3 regions of the Ruminococcus sp. OA3 genome follow, and region 1 is predicted to be linked to each of the others. Evidence: riboswitches for the same ligand, from Rfam matches in the RefSeq annotation. Region 1 holds a riboswitch; each other region holds the start of a gene.
What was found. Region 1 has a riboswitch for cobalamin ahead of MCG98_RS12705 (class I SAM-dependent methyltransferase). Riboswitches for the same ligand answer to the same signal wherever they lie in the genome.

Region 2: another riboswitch for cobalamin. It lies ahead of MCG98_RS06925 (iron ABC transporter permease); the one in region 1 lies ahead of MCG98_RS12705 (class I SAM-dependent methyltransferase).
Region 3: another riboswitch for cobalamin. It lies ahead of MCG98_RS05025 (Ig-like domain-containing protein); the one in region 1 lies ahead of MCG98_RS12705 (class I SAM-dependent methyltransferase).

What each region holds. Positions count from the first base shown of each region.
Region 1 covers NZ_JAKNTO010000001.1:2,829,563-2,837,810, forward strand. The annotation lists gene MCG98_RS12685 (ABC transporter permease subunit) at 1-99, opposite strand, end outside; gene MCG98_RS12690 (ABC transporter permease) at 109-1,032, opposite strand; gene MCG98_RS12695 (ABC transporter ATP-binding protein) at 1,034-2,791, opposite strand; gene MCG98_RS12700 (ABC transporter ATP-binding protein) at 2,805-4,535, opposite strand; gene MCG98_RS12705 (class I SAM-dependent methyltransferase) at 4,545-5,294, opposite strand; cobalamin riboswitch at 5,398-5,575, opposite strand; gene MCG98_RS12710 (ABC transporter ATP-binding protein) at 5,718-6,857, opposite strand; gene MCG98_RS12715 (carbohydrate ABC transporter permease) at 6,877-7,716, opposite strand; gene MCG98_RS12720 (sugar ABC transporter permease) at 7,713-8,248, opposite strand, start outside.
Region 2 covers NZ_JAKNTO010000001.1:1,523,964-1,532,211, reverse strand. The annotation lists gene MCG98_RS06935 (adenosylcobinamide amidohydrolase) at 1-613, opposite strand, end outside; gene MCG98_RS06930 (ABC transporter ATP-binding protein) at 622-1,854, opposite strand; gene MCG98_RS06925 (iron ABC transporter permease) at 1,870-2,898, opposite strand; cobalamin riboswitch at 3,002-3,207, opposite strand; gene MCG98_RS06920 (penicillin-binding transpeptidase domain-containing protein) at 3,258-5,351, opposite strand; gene MCG98_RS06915 (hypothetical protein) at 5,360-5,881, opposite strand; gene rsmH (16S rRNA (cytosine(1402)-N(4))-methyltransferase RsmH) at 5,911-6,852, opposite strand; gene mraZ (division/cell wall cluster transcriptional repressor MraZ) at 6,881-7,312, opposite strand; gene lgt (prolipoprotein diacylglyceryl transferase) at 7,572-8,248, opposite strand, start outside.
Region 3 covers NZ_JAKNTO010000001.1:1,079,994-1,088,241, reverse strand. The annotation lists gene MCG98_RS05035 (hypothetical protein) at 1-139, opposite strand, end outside; gene MCG98_RS05030 (DUF4430 domain-containing protein) at 230-1,108, opposite strand; gene MCG98_RS05025 (Ig-like domain-containing protein) at 1,135-3,189, opposite strand; cobalamin riboswitch at 3,513-3,703, opposite strand; gene MCG98_RS05020 (AraC family transcriptional regulator) at 4,027-4,860, shown strand; gene MCG98_RS05015 (DUF6034 family protein) at 4,906-6,303, opposite strand; gene MCG98_RS05010 (HAMP domain-containing sensor histidine kinase) at 6,416-7,864, opposite strand; gene MCG98_RS05005 (response regulator transcription factor) at 7,861-8,248, opposite strand, start outside.

The DNA of each region.
Region 1 (8,248 bases):
AATGATCAGCCCAACCTTGGTTTTGCCCTGCTGAAATATCTGTTTCCATCTGGTATTGGATAACCCTTGATTTTCCAGCTCTTTTGCTCGTTTTTTCATAACACCCTCCTATTCCAGCTGAATTCTGGCATCAATCGCTGAATACAGGATATCGATCAGAAGATTGAGCACCACCACAAAACAGGTGATGACCAGAATAAAACACTGAAGCACCGGCAGATCTTTTGTATAGACAGCTTCAAGCGCCAGCTTTCCAATTCCCTGGATAGAATAGATCGATTCTATCACTGCTGATCCGCACAGAAGACTGACACACATGCTGCTCATCTGTGTAATTACAGGCAGGATTGCGTTCTTCAGTCCATGTTTCATTACAATTTTAAAACCTGATAACCCTTTGGCGCGGCAAGCACGGATATAATCTTTTTTTAATACATCACTCAAATTTGTTCTCATCAGACGAATTACCACACCAAAATAGCCGATGTCCAGCGTGACCGCTGCCAAAATAGGAACATCCGTCCCCCCGATGATTGGAATCAGCTTTAATTTTACTCCAAAAAGGTAAAGCAGCATCAGCCCCAGCCAGAAAGACGGCATGGAGACACTGAAAAAGGAAAACACCTGCAATAGTTTGTCGATCCAGGAATGTTCCCACACTGCCGATATAATTCCAAGCGGAATTGCTGCCAGCAACAAGAGCAGGAATGCTGTCACTGCCAGTTTCAGTGTAGCCGGAAACCGTTTTGTCAGTTCTTCTGCTGCAGACTTCTGGGTCTGATAGGAAATCCCAAAATCCCCGTGCAGCACATTTCCCAGCCACCTAATATATTGTCTGCAGATTGGCTGGTCCAGGCCATTCTCATGGCGTACCTGTTCAATCTCAGTCTGGGTGGGGTGACCATAGATCTGTTCTGCCAGGACCCTTGCCGCATCACCTGATGACAGTGTACTCAATCCAAACACCAATATGGACATCACCAGTACAATCGGCAACAGTATCAACAATCTTTTCACCACATATTTCAGCACATTATTCACCACCCTTACCGCTGCGGCTGATCTGAGCTGAAATCAGCTCCCTGAATAACCCCTGCACTTGGGCCAGCTCCTCATAGGTACCCATCTGAACCACGTGACCGCTTTTCAGAACTACAATTTTATCTGCCGACCGGATTGTGGAAAGACGATGGGCTACAATAATAGTGGTCTTTCTGGAGCTTGATATTCTGATGGACTCCTGAATCTCTTTCTCATTTTCTGTATCCAAATTGGACACTGCCTCATCCAGGATCAGTATGGGCGAACTTTTTAACAAAGCCCTTGCTATGGCAATCCTTTGCCGCTGGCCGCCTGACAGCTTCAATCCGCTCTCACCGGCTATCGTATCGTATCCTTTGGGCAGCTCCATGATGAACTCATGGGCAAGTGCCATCCTGGCAGCCTGCTCTACCTCATCATCCGTAGCCTCCGGTTTCCCGAGCCGGATGTTTTCACGAATTGTATCCCGAAACAGATACACATCCTGAAGCACAACGGATGTCAGCTCCCTTAAATTCTTAAGAGTCATATCCCGCAGATCACAGCCTCCGATTTTTATGGAACCTTCTTTTACATCCCAGTAACGAAGAAGCAGATTCATACACGTAGTTTTTCCCGCTCCGGAAGCTCCCACAAGGGCAACCGTCTCACCCGGGTTGACGGTAAAACTGACATGTTCCACCGCATTTTCCAGATCTTCCTGATAGCGAAACGACACGCGATCGTATGTCACAATTGGTGACAGCCCGTCAGTATCTACTTCTTTGCCGCAGTCCTTCACCTGGGGTTCAGCTTCCAGTACACGGTAGACACGATCCGCCGCTGCGAAGATCAGCCCAAAGTTTCTCGCCGTATTACACACTTCCACAACGGGTCCCAGAACCATACCGGAAAGTATTACCACCACCGGATACCAGGCAAAACCAATCTTTCCTTTCAGCACCAGTCCTGCCGCTACAGCCGTTATGCACAGCATGGAGACTCCCAGGACTCCCTGAAGCAGGGCACCCTCTGTTCCCAGACGTTTGCCGTAGACAAGCTGACTTGCATAAAATCGGCTCATGTAGGCTTCATTTTTCTTCTGATAAGCTTTCAGGTAATTCAAAGAAAGAATCTCCTTCATACCCTGAACACCTTCCATGGTAACCGCATTGGCATCTCCCAGCTGTTCTCTTACCTGTCTCCCCTGGGTATCCGCCTTCTTTTTCATCCAGACCGGAATCCAAACAAGGATGATCAAAAAGAAGATCAGCAGCAGCGGCAGTACCGGATAAAGAAAGCCCAGGCAGACCATCAGCACCAGCGGCGCAATCACCGCCACCAGAATGCTTCCGAATGAATGGGCAAAAAACCACTCCAGCAATTCCACATCACTCATCAACGTGGAGGCGAGCTGTCCGGAACGCATATTCAGTAAAATCGCAGGCGAGACCCGTTCAATAGCATCAAACAATCTGATCCTGAAATCTGCCAGAACCTTAAAAGCCACATCATGGGCCAGCCACATCTCCATAAAATAGAAGAAAACCCTTGCCGCGACGATAGCAGCGAGCAGGGCCGCCATCGCCGGCATACGTTCCAGCAGCTTTCCTTCAATCGCAAGCCCTGTCAGGTACGCACAGAATGCCGACACTGCAACGATAGAAAGCTGGTGTCCCACACCGCTTGCGACAGCTCCCGCAATTCTGGCTCCGTACGGTTTCAACCTTTTGGAAAGTCGTAATACATTTTGAATTCTTGTTTTTTCCATTTGTTGTTCCTTTTTACTTTTCTGCATATTTCTGTGCCTGTATGAGTCCCTGATAGGTACTGTTATGTTCCAGTAACTCCTGGTGAGTTCCCCATCCTGCCAGTTTTCCATGATCCAGCACATAGATCCTGTCTGCATGCTCAATGGTAGAAAGCCTGTGAGCAATTACAATGGTCGTCTTATGTTTCATACACCGATTCAGGGCTTCCTGTATCAATGACTCATGAATCATATCAACACTGGACGTAGCCTCATCCAAAATCAGGATTGGTGCGTCTTTGAGAATTGCCCGGGCTATGGAAACCCGTTGACGTTCTCCGCCGGAAAGCGTAGCGCCTCTTTCTCCTACAATCGTGTCATATCCGTCAGGAAGTTCCATGATGCATTCGTGAACATTCGCCGTTTTTGCCGCTTCTATCATCGCCTCATCGGAGGCTTTTGGATTTGCCATTTTGATGTTTTCCCGGATCGTTCCATAAAACAGATAGGATTCCTGGAACACCACCGCAATTTTGCTGCGCAGAAACTCGATGGAAAAATCCCGAAGATCCCTTCCGTCCAGAATAATACTGCCGGAGGAAACATCATAAAAACGAAGCAGAAGGTTCACAATTGTAGACTTTCCGGAACCCGATTTTCCCACAATGGCTGTAATCTTTCCTGAGTCAAACTGTAAATCAATATTCTCCAGTACATCTGCGGAACTCTTATCGTAATGAAAGAATACCTGATTCATGGAAATCTCCGGGAGCTCTCCGGTGAGCTGATCCGGACCTTTTCCATCCTTCAATGCGACCGGTTCATCCAGCACCGCAAACAGCTCTTCTGCTACGGAGAGTCCCAGATAACTGCTGTGCCAGTATGTATTCATATCATTCAGAGGCTTCATACATTCACCTGCCAGGAACAGAATGATCAGGAGACTTCCATAGGATAGCTTTCCCTGAGCCATGTGATACGCTGCAATGGCGATGCTGGCTGCCGTTCCGATGGCCGTACACGTAACGATCACTGCTGAGTCCGACAGGGAAATTCCCAGATTTTTCATGGATTCTCCTGCAAATCCCCAGGCACGCTCCGCCAGCTTCTTTCCTTCCCGTTTGCTGACTCCCATGGATTTCAGCGTATTCATACCCTGCATGCTGTCGATGTACTGAGCATTCAAATCTGCATAATCCTGCCAGTATTCAATCATTACTTTAGATACTGCCGGCATAAATAAATGGGGAACTACGATGGCTAAAATCGCCATGATCAAAACAAGAAGCCCTACTGCCCAGTCCAGTGTCCACAGATAAACCGTAGAAAACAGCGTTGTCACAAATACCACAACCGTTTGCGGCAGGTACTGGACCAGAAACGCCTCAAAAGACTCGACCCCGTCTGTGATCAGTGACTGCAGGTTTCCCGTCCGTTTGTCATTTCTATAGGACGGTCCCAGCTGCATCAGTTTTGCCAGCATCGTATTCCTGATGACTGCCTTTACCTTGGCTGCCATCTTTTTCGTGTATCCTTCCTGATATCGTACCAGAAATGACCGGAACAATAATGCCAGCAGGCATACTGCCAGATATCCCAGCACAGCCGACAGCTGCTTTTTATCAAATACAGCTGTGACACCCTTTGCAAGGCAAAATGCCTGTATAAAACTGCACGCAACCATGGATAGTCCCAATATGATCTTGACTGCAACATCTCCCGGTATCTTTTTTAGAAATTCAATCAGTCTTATATATTTTCCCATAATCGTCCGTTATTTTTCTGCGCCCACCATAAAGGCCGGTGTCAGTTTATTGAGTTCCTTTCCTTTTTCATCCCAGACTTTATCGATGATATTCGGCTCCGCAAATACTTTTGCAAATCCCAGTGACATCAGATATTCCAGATCCCACAACGGGCGAACCTTATCACTCATGAAGAGCTGACGGCTCAGTTCATCTCCTTTCTGTGGATTTGCATGAGCATGTACGTTCCGTCCGTATTTTTCATTAATTCTGGCCTCATTGTCCCGGTATCGTTTTCCAAGTTCCTCGTCGTACAGATAAAGATACCAGCACGCATCAAATACCAGCAGTCTGCCTCCCGGCTTCAGCACCCGTTTCCACTCCCTGTACGCTTTCTGAGGATCCCCCAGGGTCCATGTTATATTTCTGCTGATCACCATATCAAAGGTATTATCCGGAAACTGCAGGTCCTGACAGTCCATCGTCTGCAGTACTGCGTGCTGTCCCCGGGCTTTTACGTGTTCCTCTGCACAGGAAATCATATTTTCGGTAATATCGATTCCCGTCACCTCATGTCCCTCTTCCCCCAGAATGATCGGGAAAAATCCCGGACCGCATCCCGCATCCAGAATTTTCAGAGAGCCGCTGTGTGGTACATAATCCCGAATCAATGCCTTCCACGCCTCGCAATGCGGTCCGTCCAGTTCCTCCTGAATTCCACGGCTGTAGACCTTCGCCTCACCCTCCCAATAATCTTTAATCTCGCTGTTCAGTTCCATGTTGTCCTCCTTTTCATCTGGTTGTCTGTGCTTTAAATAAAAAAACGGCCCACTACGGCCGTAAACACACAAATAACATATGCTCCTTATACACCGTAAGAATCATAACTACTTCTGCGCAAGCAGTTCTCCTGACTTAAGATCATCACATTCTCCCACCTTCCCAGGTAAATACCCAGTGGCACCTTGAAAGAATGCTCCCTAACACAGTGACGGGATCGTACCGGATTCTGACCGGTTTCTCTATTAATCCTTTCGGAACTTGCACAGTTTAACTGTAAAATCGTATTAAATTTGCTCTTTTATGAGAATATCACCTTTTTTATCTGAAGTCTACAAATTTTTTCGCTTAAATTCATTCCATTTTGTTATATAAATCACAGCATTGCATAACACCCGTACGCGTTTTCATCACCCGGATTCTTATGTTGTCCTGCGGTGCTTCGTGTCCGTCTGCACTCTCGTCAATCGCTCCCCCTCTGCATTAAATACATGTATCTTCTCCTGCTTCAGACGAACATATATCTCATGTCCAATTTGACCTGGGAAATCAGCATTCGTCATGACCGTGAGATTCGGTATGCCGGGCGCAGCAAGAAAAACGGCCACCTCACGCCCTGTATTCTCCAACAGGCCGATCTCCATCCGGATGGCGCCAGGCTCATTCTTTGAAGCAAGCTCAATGTGTTCCGGACGGATGCCAGCCTTAAGCGGCTCTTGTAATTGCTCCCCAGGCAAATTACCTATATTTATAGGAATACGGGCTTCACCCAGAGTCAGAAAATGCTGCGCATGATATGATACAATCTTTGTATCCCATATATTCATATTGGGAGAGCCTATAAATCCGGCAACGAAAAGGTTAGCCGGATTTTGATAGATCTCCTGCGGCGTTCCAAACTGCTGTAAAACGCCGCAATTCATTACAGCAATACGTGTTCCCATTGTCATGGCTTCGATCTGGTCATGTGTAACATATATTGTTGTTACACCCAATTCCCGCTGTAGCGTTATAATCTCCCGGCGCATCTCTGTGCGGAGTTTCGCATCCAGATTTGCCAGCGGTTCATCCATCAAAAAAAGCTTAGGCCTTCTCACCAATGACCGCGCAAGGGCCACACGCTGACGCTGCCCCCCGGAGAGTGCACCGGGCTTCCTTTCCAACAAAGTGTCCAGTTCCAGCTTTTTTGCCACCTCAGCTACCCGTGCCGCTGCTTCCTGCTTTTTGGTATGGCGCATCTTGAGGGGGAACGCAATATTATTCTTTACCTTCATGTTCGGATAGAGGGCATAATTCTGAAATACCATCGCAATGTCACGGTTCTTAGGCGGTACTTTATTAACCACCCTGCCATCCATAAGGACCTCGCCGCTGCTGATGCCCTCAAGTCCCGCAATCATACGAAGCAGTGTAGTCTTTCCACAGCCGGAAGGCCCCACGAAAACAATCAATTCACCCTGTTCTATTTCCATATCCATATTGATAACGGCGTGTACATTGCCTGGATACCACTTATTTACTTTGTGTATTTGCAGGCTGCCTGCCCGAACTTCATTATCCATAAACAACTCCTATTATATTTCAGTCCTTCATTCCAGAAGATATAATGCCTTGTTCAAGATATTTCTGCCCGAACATAAATATCAGAAGCGGCGGCATAAGTGTAATCAGTGATGCGATCAGCGATACCCCCGCATTGTCCGCGGTGATGTTCGCCATATACAGAGACAGCGGCCAGAGTGTCTGATCCTTTAAGAATGCCTGAGGCGCCTCCATTGCGTTCCAGTACTCCAGAAAGCCCAGCACAACCGCGGAGAGGATACCCGGTGCGCCGAGAGGTATACCCAATCTCAAAAATGTCTGGATGGGCGAAGCACCATCCACAGCTGCTGCCTCAGTAACCGCCCCTGGTACCGTCATAAAGAATCGGGTCATGATGAATACCGGAAGGGTTGATGCGGCGCCGGGCAGAATAATGGCCCATGCAGTATCAATAAGACCTAACTTATTCAAAACCAGATAACTGGAAACCATAGTCACTTGAAAAGGCATCAGCATAAGGACAATATATAAGGTGTAAAGCACTTTTTTTCCGCGAAAGTCAAAACGTGCAAATGCCCATGCCGCAGGAGCGCCCAAAACAATATGGCCCAATATAATGGGAAAGACCTGTTTACAGGAATTCCAGAATACATTAAAAAATTGAGGTGTATCAAACAACAGCTCCGCATAAGCCTGGAAGGTCGGGTAGCGTGCAAAAATCGGCCATGCAGCGAAGCCATCACCACTTTCTAAAACCGGGGCAAGGTTCCCGGACAACTCCCCGGGTCCCATAAGTGTACCGGATGAAAGCATCCACAGCGGTACCCATACAAAAACAGCGATCATAAAAAGGATGAGACAGATGAAAAATTTTTTCAAGAGCCGTCACCCCCACTCATGATCTTCTGCAACAGCATAATCAAAGTAAATACGATAAGTGCCATCATTACAGCCCCAGCACACATTTTATCCACGTCCAAGCTGCTGTACCAGTTATTAAACAGATGCTGAAGCATATAAATGCTATCATCGGGATAGCTGCCAGCAATGAGATAAGCTTCCCTGAATACCTTGAACGAATTGAGCAGGGACAGCACCGTGACTGTGAACAACGTCGGCAACAGATTGGGCAGCGTGATCTTTATAAGCCGTTTTATGCTGCCCGCCCCGTCTATCTGTGCCGCCTCATACAGCGCCGGATTGATAGCACTGATCCCTGAGAGCCATAGCACCATGTCATACCCAAAGTTTTTCCATATATATGCAAAAATCAAAACTGCAAATGCAGCCCCGCTTCCAATCCAATCAATCGAAGTTTCATCCAGTAAAGACAGGATCCCATTGATTAATCCGTTTCTATGGAAAATCACCCTCCACAACAGAACAATTGAGGCCACCGGTATTGCCATTG
Region 2 (8,248 bases), 1.3 Mb from region 1:
ATACGAGGTTCGATTCCGGTTCCGTGATTATGACCACCCCATCCGTTCCTGACCCGGTAGCGATACCCGATGAATAAAGACTGGGTGCCAGAAGTTCCTGCAACGCCGCGGCTTTCGCCTCTGTGCAGACCATCAGTGACTGCAGTATGGCACTATCGCTCAGTCCGGCATTGATATCCAGAAAAATATTGACAGTCCCCGGGGAAACATCGTTATATCCGTCCTCTGTCTCATACCACGAAGCCGGATCCCCGGCGCGTCCGCCGTTGACGTCAACACCTGCAGTCACCATAGCAGAAACTATCAGCTCCCTGTATGCCTTGACTTTTATGGCTGTATGTTTCATTGACGCAGCTGTCCCCAGCCCTGTCGTGTATTCTGCTTTAAAACCAAGCTCTTCCGCTGCCAGAGCCATATGTTCCGGATACGTGGCTGCGCGCAACCGGCACTCTTTGGTATCCTTCTCTTTCATATCCAGATTAAACGCCGCCGTGAGATGTTCGCTGATACCTCCGCCCAGCGGACCAGTGCTCAGTACTCTCCGTTTTCCTGTAAAACGAATCACTGTGGCATTTTGCAGTTTTACCATCTGGTTTGACCCAAATTGCTTCATATCCTCACCTACGCAAATTTTCTGCAGCGATTCTCTGCACCCTGATGTTTCAGATTTTCCAGTAACTCAGCTATACTGCTGCAGAAATGAATCTCTTGGAATACATCCGAAAACAGACGGCTGCCCTCTTTTTGCTCCCTCATAGATAACACGGTGCTCCCGTTTTTCACGGCCTGTGTGATCAGCTCCAGATTTCTCCGGTTCATGGAGCCACACGGGAAACCGGAATCAATCACAAAGCGGCAGTCTTTCATTCTTTCTGCCGCCTGTTTCAAATGAATTGCTGATATTGGTTCAAACGCCTCCTCCTGCACAATATGGCTGCAGATGGCACCAGCTATCTGGGCGTCTACGTCATTCTTATGCAGGACGCCGCTTGCAGTACCGTATCCGCCCCTCTCCAGGCTCCTGTACAGGGGAATTGCAGTTCCGCAGCCCGGAATTACAAAGACTTCTTCCTCATAGTTTCCGGTCAGTTCCACGCTTCCCAGCAATTCATTGTACCTGGCGCCTTTAACATTATACAATTCCTGCAGCGTCCCACTTTTGATAACGTCCTCCGGAGCCCCCTGCGCGATCACTTTCCCATCCTTGACCATCAGCAGTGTCTGACAGCCTTTTGCGGCCAGGTCAATATCATGCAGGGAAAGAATTGCGGTAATCCCCAGCGTACGGCAGAGATTATTTAAAATCTGTATAATCTCAATTTTATGGTGGATATCCAGATGGCTGGTGGGCTCATCGAGTATGATCAGCTCCGGCTGCTGTACCAGTGCCCGGGCGATCATCACTTTCTGTTTTTCACCGTCACTGAGCTCGCTGTAATAACGCTCTGCCAGATGCCCTATCCCTACCCGTTCAAATGCCCCGTCAATAACCTCGTAATCCTCCTTTTCCAGTTTCCCCCAGAAATTTGTATGGGGATACCGCCCCATGGAGACGAGTTCATATACCGTCATGAGTGCAGGAGCTGACTGCTCTGTCAGTACCACAGCCAGCTTTTTCGCAAGTGCATTCTCCCGCAGGCTGCTGATATCCTTCCCGTCAATCTGTACGATCCCTGAGACTGGCGCAAGAAGACCTGAAAGCGTACGCAAAATGGTGCTTTTCCCTGCCCCGTTCGGACCGAGAAGACAGATCATCTGTCCTTTCAATCCTTCCAGATTCACGCCCTCCACCACAGTCTTACTCTCATAACCTGCATTCACCTGAACTGCATTTACAATCAATTCGTTCTTCATTTTATTTTTGCCTTTCTATAATTCCTGACCCTTCTGGCGGATCAGAAGGAATACCACCAGCGGCGCTCCAATGATCGAGGTCAGCGCGCTCAACGGGAGTTCGATCGGGCTGAGCAGCAGTCTTGTACCAAGATCGCAGATGCCGGTCATCAGCGCTCCGCAGACACAGACAGCCGGCAGCACAATCCTGTTATCGGAAGTCTTAAGGAGCATGCGTACAATATGCGGGACTGCAAGTCCGACAAAGGATATCGGTCCTGCAAACGCTGTCACAAGTGCCGTAAGGACACTGGAAATGAGCACGATCATAATGCGAAAACGCTGAATACCCACACCCATCGATTTTGCATAGCGCTCGCCCAGCATCATGCTGTTCAGCGATTTGCTCATGAAAAGAGCCGCCGCCAGAAACGGAATCCCGACTGCATAGAGTACGGCTACCTGCTCCCAGGTGATTCCGGCAAAACTCCCAAGAGACCAACGGTAGAAGCCTGTCACCTTTTCTTTATCTGCCAGCGCAGAAAGCATGCTGGTCACAGCGCTGCAGACAAATCCTGCCATCAGCCCGATGATCAGCAGTGTCGATATACTTTTCACTTTTCTGGAAGCTGCGATCACACAGAGCATAACTGCCATCGCACCGATAAATGCACCCGCAACCATTCCCATCGGAGGTATGCTTTTCATCCCGAAACTGAATCCTCCAAGTGTCACAAGTCCGACAAACAGCGTGGAACCCGATGAGATGCCGAGTACATACGGTTCGACGATCGGATTATTAAAAAATACCTGCAGCAGTACGCCGGCGGCAGCAAGAGCGGCTCCCCCTATGACTGTAGCGAGTGTTCTCGGGAGCCTTATATTCTGTACAATCGCGCGGTTTGTCTCCGCCACATCCGGGCTTCCCGTGAAAATCCCCAGGATTTCACTCATGGATATCGATACGGACCCGAGCGCTATATTCAATAGAAAGACAATCACCGCCGCGGCTGCAAAGATTCCCAGCAACAGTACTCTGCGCGAATGATTCTCATAAGTTTTCAAATTTACTTCCTCCCCTCTTATACAGGAAAATCCCGTATTGAGGATTTCTTCTCAATACGGGATTCTATCATCCTTTTACCGTACCTCCTGAATTCGAAGAGTCCTGTACGTCTCATCATACCGTGTGTTCTGACTTATACATCAACATGATTCTCCGCCTTCCCGAATACATTCAGTGGCCGAACTCCCGTTCCCGGAAAATCACTCCGTAATTACAGCAGCGCTCCTGTGCGGGATTCCCACCCGTCTTCCTGGCCTTTACGTCCCAAACGGCCCGTATCAGCCAAAACGATATCATAGTGTTTCTTATCATTATATTTTCTTCGACCCAATCTGTCAACTGTCGGATTTTTTCGCCGTTAATTTTCCAGCCCGGCCTCCTCATTTGTGACTCCGTCGTCCGTCTGTGTATTTCCGCCTTCCACTTCTTCATCATCCTCAAGAGGCTCAGGAACAGAAGTGTCGGACACCCCCTCCGAAGTGCGGTCTTCACCCTCCATATCAAAAATCTCTTCAAGTGTGATCCCATCGTCTCCCGATTCCCCGTCCGTTCCTTCATCCGGGAATATATTCATATAGGGCAGAATATCCGCCATGATATTGTGAGCGAGATACTGTGCATAGGTACTGATTGACTGAATCTCTACATTCGGCTCATCCACAACTACGTATATGACTACCTGGGGATCATCAAGCGGTGCAAAGCCGACATACGATATCAGATATTTACCATTTCCCCTCGGTATCTTCTGAGCCGTACCGGTCTTCCCGCCCATGCTGTATCCATCCACCTTGGCATATTTCCCGGTACCGTCCGACGCGACAACTGCTCCCATGTATTCTCTGATATGGGCTGATACTTCTTCAGACACGGTCTGTTTCATAAGTACAGGTTCTACGTTTTTTATGACTGCACCATCGCTGTTGAGGACCTTGCTCACAATATGCGGCTGATAATAATTCCCCCCGTTGATCACGGAACAGATCGCTGCCGTCTCCTGAATCATTGTACAGGTATATCCCTGGCCAAAAGATGATGTGGCAAGTTCTGTCTGCCCCATCGTATCCGTAGTGTGAGTAATACCGGATGCCTCGCCCGGCAGATCGATGCCTGTCTTGGATCCAAAATTAAATACGTTCTGATAACGGATAAAATCTTCCACACCCATCTTCTCTGCCATCTGCATCAGTGCGGAATTGCAGGAATTTTTCATTACCTCGGACAGTGTCTGTGTCTCATGAGCCCCGGGATAAACGGAACATTTGATCGTCTCACCGGCCACCACCTCATATCCGCCGCAGTAAAAAGTATCATCATAGGCGATATCTCCGCTCTCAAGAGCCGCTGCCACAGACATAGGTTTCACTGTTGAACCTGGTTCATAAGCATCGCTGATACAGTAGTTTTTCCAGATGCCATTCAGATTATCCAGCATGGTCTCATTTGACATTTTATCAATCTCTTCCTGAGTATAAAATGGCGTCAGATCCCGCGGGTCGTTAAGATTGTAGGGATCCGAGCTTCCCATTGCCAGAATTTCTCCTGTATTGGGATCGGCTACCACAACCCCCACGTTCTTCGCACCTTTCGCACCATTAGGACCATTTGCGAGGCCATCCATCAGATCCTTGATATATTTTTCCACAGTTTCCTGAATATTGACATCAATCGTTGTAACTACACTGTTTCCACTCTGCGGCTCAATAATCGTCTGCTCAACATCAGCATCCGAATTAAAGTAACCGTACTGCCTGCCGTTTACTCCATTGAGCGTACTGGAATAGTATCCCTCGATTCCCCAGTCAGCCGTATTTCCCGAATAGGTAAACCCGATCACGTCACATGCAAGCGAATTCATCGGGTACGTGCGCAGATAGTCTTCTTCAAACCAGACACCTTTAACGTTCTGACGTTCGGCAAGCTCATCCTTGGACATTTCCTTTTCTTCGGTATCACAGTAATCTTCAAAATTTTTCTTGTCTGTGATGGAAAGTTCTTTTTTCAGAATCTGGTATTGGCTGGATTTTGTCTCTTCACCGGTCAGTTTGGCACGAACCATCTCCTCGTCGAGTCCCAGTACTTCCACAAGCGCCTTGATTGTTGGCTCCAGATATTTTTCATTGGAGTTAACAACTTTGCAGTCCAGGATCACATTGTATACCTTTTCGCTTGTCGCCAGAATCGTGCCGTTTTTGTCCAGTATATCTCCCCGCTTAAACGGAATCACACGGCTGTCGTACTGCTGCTGAGACTGCGTAAGCACCTGTTTTTTGTAACGTTCGCCGCTTGTAGCATTAATATATGTGATTCTGATCGATAAACCTACTAAAGCCAGTATGACCGCTCCAAATGACCATACCAGCTTTTTCCTCATATTGCTATTTAATTTTCGTTCTGTAAACGCTTTGTATACGCGCCTCGTTTTTTTTGTTTTTCTTGGTCTTCTAGCCACTGTTTCACCTACTCCGTGCCAGGCACATCCTGATACTGACGTACATAACTGTTTCCTGCCGTATCATACGTCACGATCTGTTCTTCTGTCGGATACTGCATGCCCAGCTTATTGATTGCTGTGTTTTTTACACTCTCCAAATCCACGGAAGCCATAACGGTATTATAAAGCGCGTCATTGTCCGCCTTCAGTGTACTGAGTTCAGACTCCTGCCTTGCCATCGCCTGCAGCTGTGATGTGAGTTCTGCCCGCCTCTGAAGATATGACACACATAAGAACAGCGTGATAATCGAGATGAGCGCAAGAAATAAAACATAACCGCGGCTCATCTGTGTTGCTTTCATACGGTTTTTCTGTGTTGACACACTGACTGCCCTGCCGGCTCTTGACGGCTGCGCCTTCCGGCCTCGCCCCGGCTCATGCCGCTGCGGCATTTCATCCAGTTTGCGCACAGTATTTCCGCTGATGTATGACTGTCCTCTGTAATAATCCGATCTCGTTGAATTTACCCTTCTTGATGAATTCGCCATTTACTATCTCCTGACTGTCAAGACTTTTTTCAGGTTTTCTTTCTTTCAAACACACGAAGCTTTGCGCTTTTCGAACGTTTGTTGACTTCCAGTTCCTCTTCTTTCGGCAATATGGGCCTGCGCGTAATAATCCTCCCCTTCGATACATTACCGCAGACACAAACCGGAAAATTGCTCGGACACGTACAGGGATTTTCATTTCTTCTGAAAATCGTCTTTACAATCCGGTCTTCCAGTGAGTGAAACGTAATAATGCAGATTCGCCCTCCATCGCTCAAAAGATCGATCATGCCATCCAGGGAATCTCTCAACACATCGAGCTCCTGATTCAGCTCGATACGGATTGCCTGAAAGGTCCGTTTCGCAGGATGTCCCCCGACTGCCCGTATCTTCATCGGAATGGCCCTCTTCACCACTTCCGCCAGTTCCCCTGTCGTATCAATCGGTGCTTCCTGCCTCGCTTTTGCAATATGCTTGGCAATATTTTTTGCAAATTTGTCTTCGCCGTAATCGCGAATCATCCGGTACAGATCATTTTCACTGTAGCCATTCACGATGTCTCTGGCCGTCTTATCCTGACGCTGGTCCATACGCATATCAAGCGGTACATCCTCCCGATATGTGAACCCTCTTTCTTTCGTATCCAGCTGGTATGAAGACACACCGAGATCCAGTACGATACCATCGACCTCCTGAATACCAAGGTTCTGTATTTCCCGGACCATGTTGCAATAGTTGCTGCGGATGATCGTCGTGATATGCTGATAGTCCCTCAGACGGCCGGCCGCAGCCTCTATTGCAGCTGCATCCTGGTCTATACCGATAAACCTCCCCGTGGCAGATAACAATTTGCATACCTCAAGGGCATGTCCGGCACCTCCCAGTGTACCGTCGACATAAATCCCATCGGGTTTTACCTTTAGATTGTCAATCGTTTCCTGAAGTAATACTGACTTATGCTTAAACTCCAATTCGATTCTCCTGTGCAGTGTTTTCCCCTTAGATTACGATACCCATATCCTGCATCCCTTCTGCAATGGCATCCATATCATCATAACTGCTGTTTTCCATCCATTTGGTTTTGCTCCAGATTTCAATTCTGGTGATATTTCCAGTAAGTACCACGTCTTTTTCCAGACCAGCAAATTCCCGCAGCGTAGCCGGCACGAGAATCCTCCCCTGCTTGTCCAGTTCACAGACTGTTGCCCCTGCAACAAAGAAACGTGAAAAGGTTCTTGCATTTTTGTTCGTAAGTGGTAAAGCTTTCAGCTTCTCTTCAAAGGCTTTCCATTCTTCCATGGGATAAATTGATAAACATCCGTCCAGACCCTTCGTCAAAACGAACTCCTCTCCCAGGAGCTCACGAAACTTTGCCGGTATGATTAATCTCCCCTTCGTGTCAATTGAATGACTGTACTCTCCCATGAACATAATAACAACCTCTTTCGTCGGAAGTGTATCTCTCCCCTGCACTTCCGGCGGCGCTTAGGAGAAAACTGCCACATTCTCTCCATTCATCACCACCTTTTACCACTTGCCACCACTTATGTTCTTATATTACTCTACTTCCCCCTAAAAAACAAGACTTAAATAATGCTTTTTTAAAGAACTTTTTGTGAAGTTTCCGCGGTTTTTCGACAAAAAAAGGGGGGAAATCAGCTTGATTTCTCCCCTTTATACAAGGTATGCTCTACTCTTTATTTTCATCCACAACATCTAGTGTTGAAGCAGTTTTTTTCATTTTTTTCCGTTTCCATAAAATGGCAGCGGCAGCCGCCACCACCAGGATGCCGGACAAAACCTGGGAAACCGGAAGCCCCACTCCGGGAATCAGAAGCTGGTCTGTACGCAGCCCTTCGATCCACACACGTCCCAGACCGTATCCAATGAGATACAGCAGAAAAACCTCTCCGTCGAACTTTTTCTTTTTTCGGTAGATCAGCAAAAGAATTAAAATGCACAGATTCCAGATTCCTTCATACAGAAATGTGGGATGAACCTGAATCATATCCACGCCTCCTACCGTCTGCACATGCGCCCACATCTGCTGTGTGATCTCATTTTCTCTCACTGCAGATACCGGAAGCTGCATTGCCAGCAGGCTGTCGGTATATCCGCCAAATGCCTCCCGGTTGAAGAAATTCCCCCATCTGCCGATAATCTGTCCCAGCAGAAGTCCAGGTGCTATGCAGTCCACGATTCTGGTGAAAGACATTTTTTTTATCCTGGAATAAATAAAAACCGCAACCGCAGCCCCGATGATCCCGCCGTAAATGGCCAGGCCCCCATGCCTCGTGTTAAAAATTTCCAGCAGATTGTCTTTATAAATATCCCAGGCAAATACCACATAATAGATTCTGGCTCCAA
Region 3 (8,248 bases), 1.7 Mb from region 1:
GATAAGTCTGTAGTTCTTCCTCCGCTGTCATTACTTCCATCTCCGGAAGTTCCGCTGCCCATGCCGGCACCGCCGTTACCAGCATACAGGCCGCCAGCAGCAGGGCTGTGAATCGTTGCTTTCCTCTTCTTTTCTTCACATTAGCTCTCCTTTTAACGCCCAAAAGGGCTGCCGCACAGCCGGATATCCCGGCTGTGCGCAGCCTTTTATGACTATTTTTCTACAATGCTTAGCCCCAAACGGTACTGTAATCTACAATATATTTCCAGTCGATGATCGCATTGTCATTTAATACATAATTTCCTGCGCCGACCATCGGAAGTTCGCCATTTGCCCAGTACATCCAGCCGCTCATGGAACCACAGGTAAACTCGCCTAACGGATAGAGAATGCTGTCTTTTGTTACCTCCATACGGGAGATGTAATTATTTGCCGCCCCGATCGGATTGATCGCCGCATAATATGCTCCAAATGCATTGTCTGTGTCTTGTGTCACGAACTCCAGTGCATCCATGACTGTAGAGCCTGCAGGCATTGAAAATTCCAGATATCCAGTAGCGTCATTCTGCGGAACGCGGATATTCTGTGCAGCCAGTTTGATCGAAGCATCATTGTTTGCCGTTCCGTATGCTTCCGCCTGATCTGTGCGGACAGCAAATTTTACATTTACGTTGCCTGTGATAACGGCACACACACGGTATTCTCTGGTAACATTGCCAACCGTGACCGTCAGAGTCTTGCCCTGGTTCAGATCGACGCCTGTGAATATCCCTGAATCACCAGATTTCGTCTCGCCATTAAAGGTGATTGTGCCGGCGCTGTTTAATTCCACCTCCACATCCACACTGTCCAGATTGGAGGTCGTCGGCAGGATCGCATCGAAGTAATACTTCGTATCCTCCGGATAACCCGACCCTTCCTCCGGTGTCACCGTGTTGAACGAATAGCTCGCCGGTGTGTCAACGTCCACATAAACTGAACTCACCAGGCTGTCCGCCGCGTCCGTAGTGGATGCAAACGCCGTCACCGACGAAAGCATCATGGTCAGTCCCATGACCAGTGTGAGCATCACTGCCCAAAGTTTTTTGCTTTTTCTTTCTCTTTGCATAATTTTGTCCTCCTTTATGCATTGGTTTATTTAGCCTTAACCGCCTTTTCCGCGGAGTATGCTCCATATACTTTGGCGCCGTTCACCGTGCGGTATGCCCGCACCTTATAGTAATACGTCTTGCCGCTTGTCAGTCCTTTGTGTGTGTAGGAAGTCGCGGTGCCCTTACCGGTCTGTGCCACGTAATGCCACGGGCCGTTTTTCGAAAACTTGCGGTACACCTGATAGCCACTGGCACCGTTTACCTGGCTCCAGTTCAGCTTCACCTGCCTGCTTCCCCCTGTTCCATTCATGTTCTTCACCGGTGCCGGAACCGGTTTGGCGCTGATCACCTGCTTCGACATTCCGCCAAAGACGTTTTTCCCATTCACGGTGCGGTATGCACGCACTTTATAGTAGTATGTTGTACCAGACGTCAGCCGGGTGTCCATATAGGAGGTCGTGGATCCGTTTCCGATATGTGCGACATATTTGTAGGCGCCGTTTTGTGACGTGGCGCGGTAGATACAGTATCCGTTTACGTTGTACCCTTTCTCCCAGCTGACCTTCAAAGTCTGGGATCCCCACGGCGTCACCCTGCTCAGCACCGAATAATCCGGCATCGAGCCTTTAACCGTCACCTTACAGGTCGCCTTCTTCTTCCCATCCACAGAGGTGGCCGTTATGGTCGCCGTGCCGTCGTTGACCGCCATCACTTCGCCATCCGTCGCCACACGTGCAACCTTCGCATTGCTGGTGGTCCATATGACCTGCTGATTATCCGCATCCGCCGGCGTCAGGCTGGCAGTCAGGCGCTTCTTATCCCATTTCGTGCTGAAGCTCAGCGACGTTTTATCCAGAGAGATCCCTTCTACCTTCGTGACTTCTTTCGTCAGCGTCACTTCCTGCGGGCTGCCCGCATAGTCCGGCAGTACACCGTCCTGTTCCTGCTCCGAGAACACCAGCACCCTGTATCCGTTTTCTTCAAAGCCTTCCGGCAGCGCGATGGTTCCGCTTCCGGCTGCATGTTCTGACGTATCCGCCACCTTCTCATAGCTTATAATCTCTGCCCCTTCGCTGTCCGTGATAACGGCGGATACCTGCTGGCCTTCACCGACGGTAGCGCCCTCGAAGCTGATGGACGCCGTATTATTTTTGAACGAGGCAGAGAGGATCTCCACCTGCTGACTGTCATCTTTAAATGTCAGCTCCCATGCGCCCTCTTCCTGCGCCGGCTCCGAGAACAGAATCTTCTCTATCTCCAGCTGCACCGCCGGCATAGCACCCCCGTATATCCCGCTTCCCACTCCTATATTTCCATCTGCATAAAGCGACCAATAATGAGCCCTTGTTCCTCGCGAGGACCGCAGGGTTGCCTTTCCAAACCCATCTATAATACTTACCCCCAGATACGCCGCATAGTCTGTTGGCAGCACCCTTCTCGAATCCGAAGGTCTAGTCGATGTCTCAAAGCCGTACGGGGTATTCGCCAGATCGCTGCCGGAAGGCGCAAATACTTTCACCCCGCCGACATCCGGCACCAGCTCATATGTCAAGCCCGCCTGATATCCCGCGCCTGACGTGTCAGCCAGCATGCTCAACTCCCGTTCTGTGAACGCGGCGTCGGCAAAGGTGGTGTTCAGCCATTCCTTTAAGTAACTCTCCTCCCAGGTTGCGACCTGGGGCTTTTCCAGATAATAATCGCACATATCCAGGATCTGATCGGACAGCAGATACATGGCATCGCCCTTTTCCTCCGCGTCCAGATTGGCGGAGCTGCCGGTATCCAGCACCTTCCATTTAATCGGCTCCGTCAGGAACTCCCCCGTGTCTTCATCCAGCGTCTGCTGGTACTGCCCCAGGTAAACATAATCACCGTCCCAGGCGGCGGCACCCTCTTCCCCGGGCGTCGGGTTTGCAATCCCGTCCACACCGAACTGCAGGGCACACGCGGATTCCTGTTCATCCGCCAGCACCGGAATTGCCGGGGCTGCGGCTCCGCCCACCATAACGGCGGTCAAAACTCCCGTCATCGTCCGGTAGAAGGCCCTCGGGCTCCTCCGCCCGTATTGTTCTGTCGTCTGCTGTAAGTTCTTTTTCATGTCGTCCTCCTTCTCTTTCATCCTCCGTCTATCGAGAATGTTTTATATATCTATTATATCGGAGCAGTGCCCCGCTATAGCCGATATCCGTCAAAGCCCTGCCAACAAAAAAGGAGCCCGGCACAGGCTCCAGTTAAAAAGTGCAGTTTCAGACCCAAATATCAACTTATGTTTATGTAAACCATACGCCATTTATTGATCTTGACATTCTGCCGTGTATTGTTGATATGCGGGGAGGGAAACTTCCCCTTAAGAAACAACAAATCTCCCCTTCCGGGGAGATGGCCTGCACTTCTTTATACTCTATTCGCCATGCTTACGAATATCTTTTTCACAGATCGCGTTGTTGTATACTGACTCAGGTTCGTCCTACTAAGGCGCCTTCCCGGAGTTTTCACTCCAGTGGCAGATTTGCCCGTTCGTCCCCCACACAGTAGAGATAGGCTGTTCCGGATTCTCACCGGATTCCAGTTAAACAGGCGCAAGCACCTGACCGTGATCTTTATATATTTTTATGTTCTTAAAGCTAACATTTTTACGAGATGTCTGTTTCATTGATCTACCAGAACTATATCACACAGAAACTCTCATTGTACATAACATAATTCTCATTTATGTTTTTAGTTTTGGTAAATTTTTCCAATCTTTCGCTTGAACTAACCATACCACTATCCGTTACAAAATTCAATCAAAAACTTTGCATATAACAAACCGGAATACTTTATATTCCGGTCATTTCAAATTATTGTCGCAGTCTATACAAAAATTATCCTCCTACTTGATATCTGTGTTTAAATCCTGTATGATGGTTCAAAAAACAGGCAAGGATACAGGTGTATGGAAATAAATGATAAGGGTGTTATGGAGCCTTCCTATATGGACTTTACGATTCCATCCGATTTTGCGCGCAGTGCATTGTACTGTATTTCGCAATTCGGGCATTTTTACTGTACGCCGGAATATTCGGTGCAGCGGGAAAGCCTCGATCTGTATCTTCTGGTGTATGTGGTAAACGGCTCCATGAGCATTGAGACACGCGGCCGCAAATATGCTGCATTTCAGGATCAGATCGTGCTCCTGGACTGCCATGTTCCGCATAAGTACTGCTGCAGGAATTCCCTTGATTTTCTATGGTTCCATTTTCATGGAAACAGCAGCCGTCAATATACAGAGTACCTAAGCAGCCAGTACGGAATCATCTTTACAGGCGAACATATCCCTTATCTGAAACAAGAATTTGAAACCCTGTTATCCGGCGCTCAGTCTGCCATTGCCGACGAGCACCTGATCTCACTCCATGTCACCCGGATCTTAAGCAGGCTTGCGGTACCGGAGACTCCTGCAATGCGTGCAAATCATCCGCTCAGCCCCGCCCTTCAATATATCAGCAGCCATTTTCATGAGGAAGTGGACCTGAACCGCATGGCGGATCTGTGCAGCTTCAGCGCCTCTCACCTGATACGTATTTTTAAAAAATACACCGGCTCCACTCCCCACGAATATCTGCTCTCTTACCGCCTGCGCCAGTCCAAGCAGCTTTTGCTCACCTCTCCCCGGTCTGTGGAACAGATCGCCGAGGTATGCGGCTTTAACAGCGCTTCCCATTTTGCAAGGGCTTTTAAGAAGCAGGAGGGAATGACGCCTTCAGATTTTAGAAAGGTGCAGTTTTAAAAAACAGCAGCCCCGAAAGTCTTAATCGCCTTCCGGGGCCGCCATTCAGTACCCCAGCCCTCTGTCTATCACACTGCCATCGACCGCATTCAATGTAAGAAAGGACCGGGTGGCAGCCGGATGATCTTCGGTAATTCCAGTATCCTTACTCTCTCCATGATATCCGATAAAATCCCATACCGGCAGATAATAATACAGATTATCCGAGCCTGTATTGGCAACCCGCATCATGGAAAGCGTCACTTCACATATTGTAACTTCCCTGTGTTTCTCATCAACAGGAGCCTCTGCTTCTGCCTGCGGCGGTAAGATCATACGCGCAATCTCGATGATCTCCTCATAAGTTTTGACCGCCACGTCATCATTGACCGTCTCAAGCATCTCAGGCGGACATTCCCATTTAAAACCAACCACTCCTTTATCGTTGACCATCACCTGGATCTTTTCCTGTCTCCAGGGTTCTTGATCCTCCCCGCTGTCACCCCCAAATGCCTTCGTTCCCACAAAGTCGCCGACGGGAACGCACGGCACGCCGCCAATCAGCCGGCTCAGTGTAAATACATAGGTCTCCTGCCCATCTGCCGTTGTACTCCCGGCCGCCACAATTTCACATTCCGATATGCCGCAGTCTGAAGCAGTCTGAAGCGCCGCGCGTTCCGCCTCTTCCCTCGGCATGGCAATGTCCAGTTGTTCTGTATCCTGCAGCGGCCGGGTAAAGGAAAAGTCATGCCCCGCCACATCGTATTCCATTGCGGCACCAATAACATTCTCACGATTCTCACCATCATTGTAAGCATAGAATTCCATCGGAGGGGTCTGGCCATCTCTGATACTGACCGATTCACCGCCCGAGCCATTACCCTTCATCTCAATTTCCGTGATCACGGATTCGCCCTCTGACACGATCTCGTAATCTGCCTCCAGCTGCGCGATCATATCCTCGAGCCAGATGATTTCCTCCTCAGGATCTTCCACCGGTGCAGGCTGCGGGCCCTCCCCTCCGTTTTCCTGGGGATACCCGCCATTTTCTTTCAGATATTCAAGATTTTCTTTCTGTTTTGAAATTTCAGATTCCAGCCAGTCTTTGTCGCTCAATGAGTTGTCATAAAGTTTGGCATCCCCGTAAAACAGGCCGACCGCATGTTTCACCTCATCCGAAGTAAAATAATGCGGCACACACGACACCACCGATAATTGCTGCTGATCCGGCAGATTGATCTCGGCATCCACATGAATGCGGACCGCCCCGTCTTTTGTCTCCAATTCTTCCTGCCATCTCCTGTCGGCAGGCTTTGATTCCCCGGGAGTATTTACTTTCACAAGTTCCTTCTCCAACGCTTTGTTGCCTGTATTAGCGACTGTCTCCTTCACCGACACAGGCTGACACGCATAGAGAGACAGGACGGTGACAAGTGATAATACACCTGAAATGATTCGTTTCATAAAACCGGCTCCTTTCCAACTGTTTTATTTACCGTTAACCGTTATCAGTAACACCAGTCTTATTGTAATCTCTCCCTGGTTTTCATGTATTCAGCAGCATATGATCAAAATGTTATTTATGAAAAATGATTCTGACGGCAGTGCCCGCACCCTCGCAGCTTTCTATCATCAGGCGCGCCTCATGCTTCTCAAGTATCAGCTCACACAGCGCAAGCCCAAGACCACTTCCGCCAACCGATTGGCTGTATGATTGATCTACCATGTAAAAGGGCTGTGTAACTTTTTTGATTTCCGCTTTCGGAATCCCTTTCCCGTCGTCCTGAACCAGAATACCAGCCGAATCGGCTTTGATGGAAATATGTCCGGCACCCGCTTTGCAGGCGTTGTCAAACAGATTAATAAGCACACTTGCTATCATATCAAGATCCATAGGAAAGAATACCTTTTCTTCCTCCGCGAACGTCAGCATGATGTCCGCCTTTTGTGCCGCCGCCGTCAATGTTTCTCTTACGGCGTCGTAAAGTTTTGACACGGGCTGTCTTTCAATCGCAGGGGGTTCACCATCCTGCAGTGTGATGAGCCGCATCATCTTCTGCGACAGACGCTCGATGCGGCGGCACTCACGGTTGATATAGGCGACAGCATCCCTCATTTGTCCGGGGGATAGGCTTACCTTCATCAGGGTTTCAGAATAACCGATGACAGCGGTCATCGGTGTCTTCAACTCGTGCGTCAACGCCGCCAGCAGCAGTTTTCGCTGCTCTGCCGTGCCCTCCAGTGAATTAATATGAAGTGATATCGCATCCGCCATCTTATTGAAGCTGTTCCCAAGCTCAGCGATCTCATCTTTCCCCCGAATTTGAATTCGGTTATCATACTGACCGTCTGCGAGCGCGGTGGCATTCTTTTCAAGAGCGCCAAGCGGGCGCATGGTACATCGAACCAGGACAGCTATTGTCAGTCCGCATATGAGTATCGTGCCCGCCGCTATCAACACAAACCAGCCCCCCAGCCTGACGATCCCATCGTATACATCAGTAATATCTCTCACGAGATAAATCTCATGTTCGTAGCTGAGACTGTTTCCCAGTGTGCCGCTGTAATGCCCCACCGTGAGATACCGGCGTCCGTCAAATTTTGCAATTGCACTGGGCCAGAGATACGATGCATCCGGTGAGGCGGGGTTGTCATATCCTTCCTCAAAGCTCTTTTTTAAGTCAGGCAGAGAAGGTCTGGGATCGATCGGACAATCGTTGTACATAACCGCCTCCCCATTGCTCAGAATATAGTGTGCACCGCTGACCGAAACACTTGTGTATTTCCGGAACACATAGAGAGCCAGGCTGTTCTTTGCTGTTTCTGACATGTTGTCATCGCTGACTGCGACATCCATTTCCGCATAAAAGGAATTGGACAGCATCTTCAGTTCGGCAATCCCGCTGTTTACGGCGCCATTGATATGATTTCCCGCTGTTGTGATAAGCAGGATAATACAGCAGAGAACGATGCCGATGGCGGTTATAACGATCGAGAACAGAGTCAGTTTATTTGTAATTTTCATCGGCGTTCTTCCAACCGGTAGCCAACCTTCGGCACGCTCTGAATATTAAGCCCTGTTTTCCTGCGGAGCTGAGCAATATGTACATCCACGGTGCGCGTCTCCCCCATGAAATCCATCCCCCACACTTCTGCGAGTATCCTCTCACGGGACAGCGCCACATTTTTATTTTTTGCGAGCAGGACCAGAAAATCAAATTCGCGCGGTTTCAGATTAATCGTGCGGCCATTTTGTTTCACCATATGTTCATCGGTCAAAATCTCCAGATCATCCACAGTGATTGTTGTATCCACATTTCCGCAGCGTTTCAATACCTTTTCTATACGCACGAGGAGTTCCAGGACTTCAAACGGCTTGACGATGTAGTCTTCCGCACCGCCCTTCAAT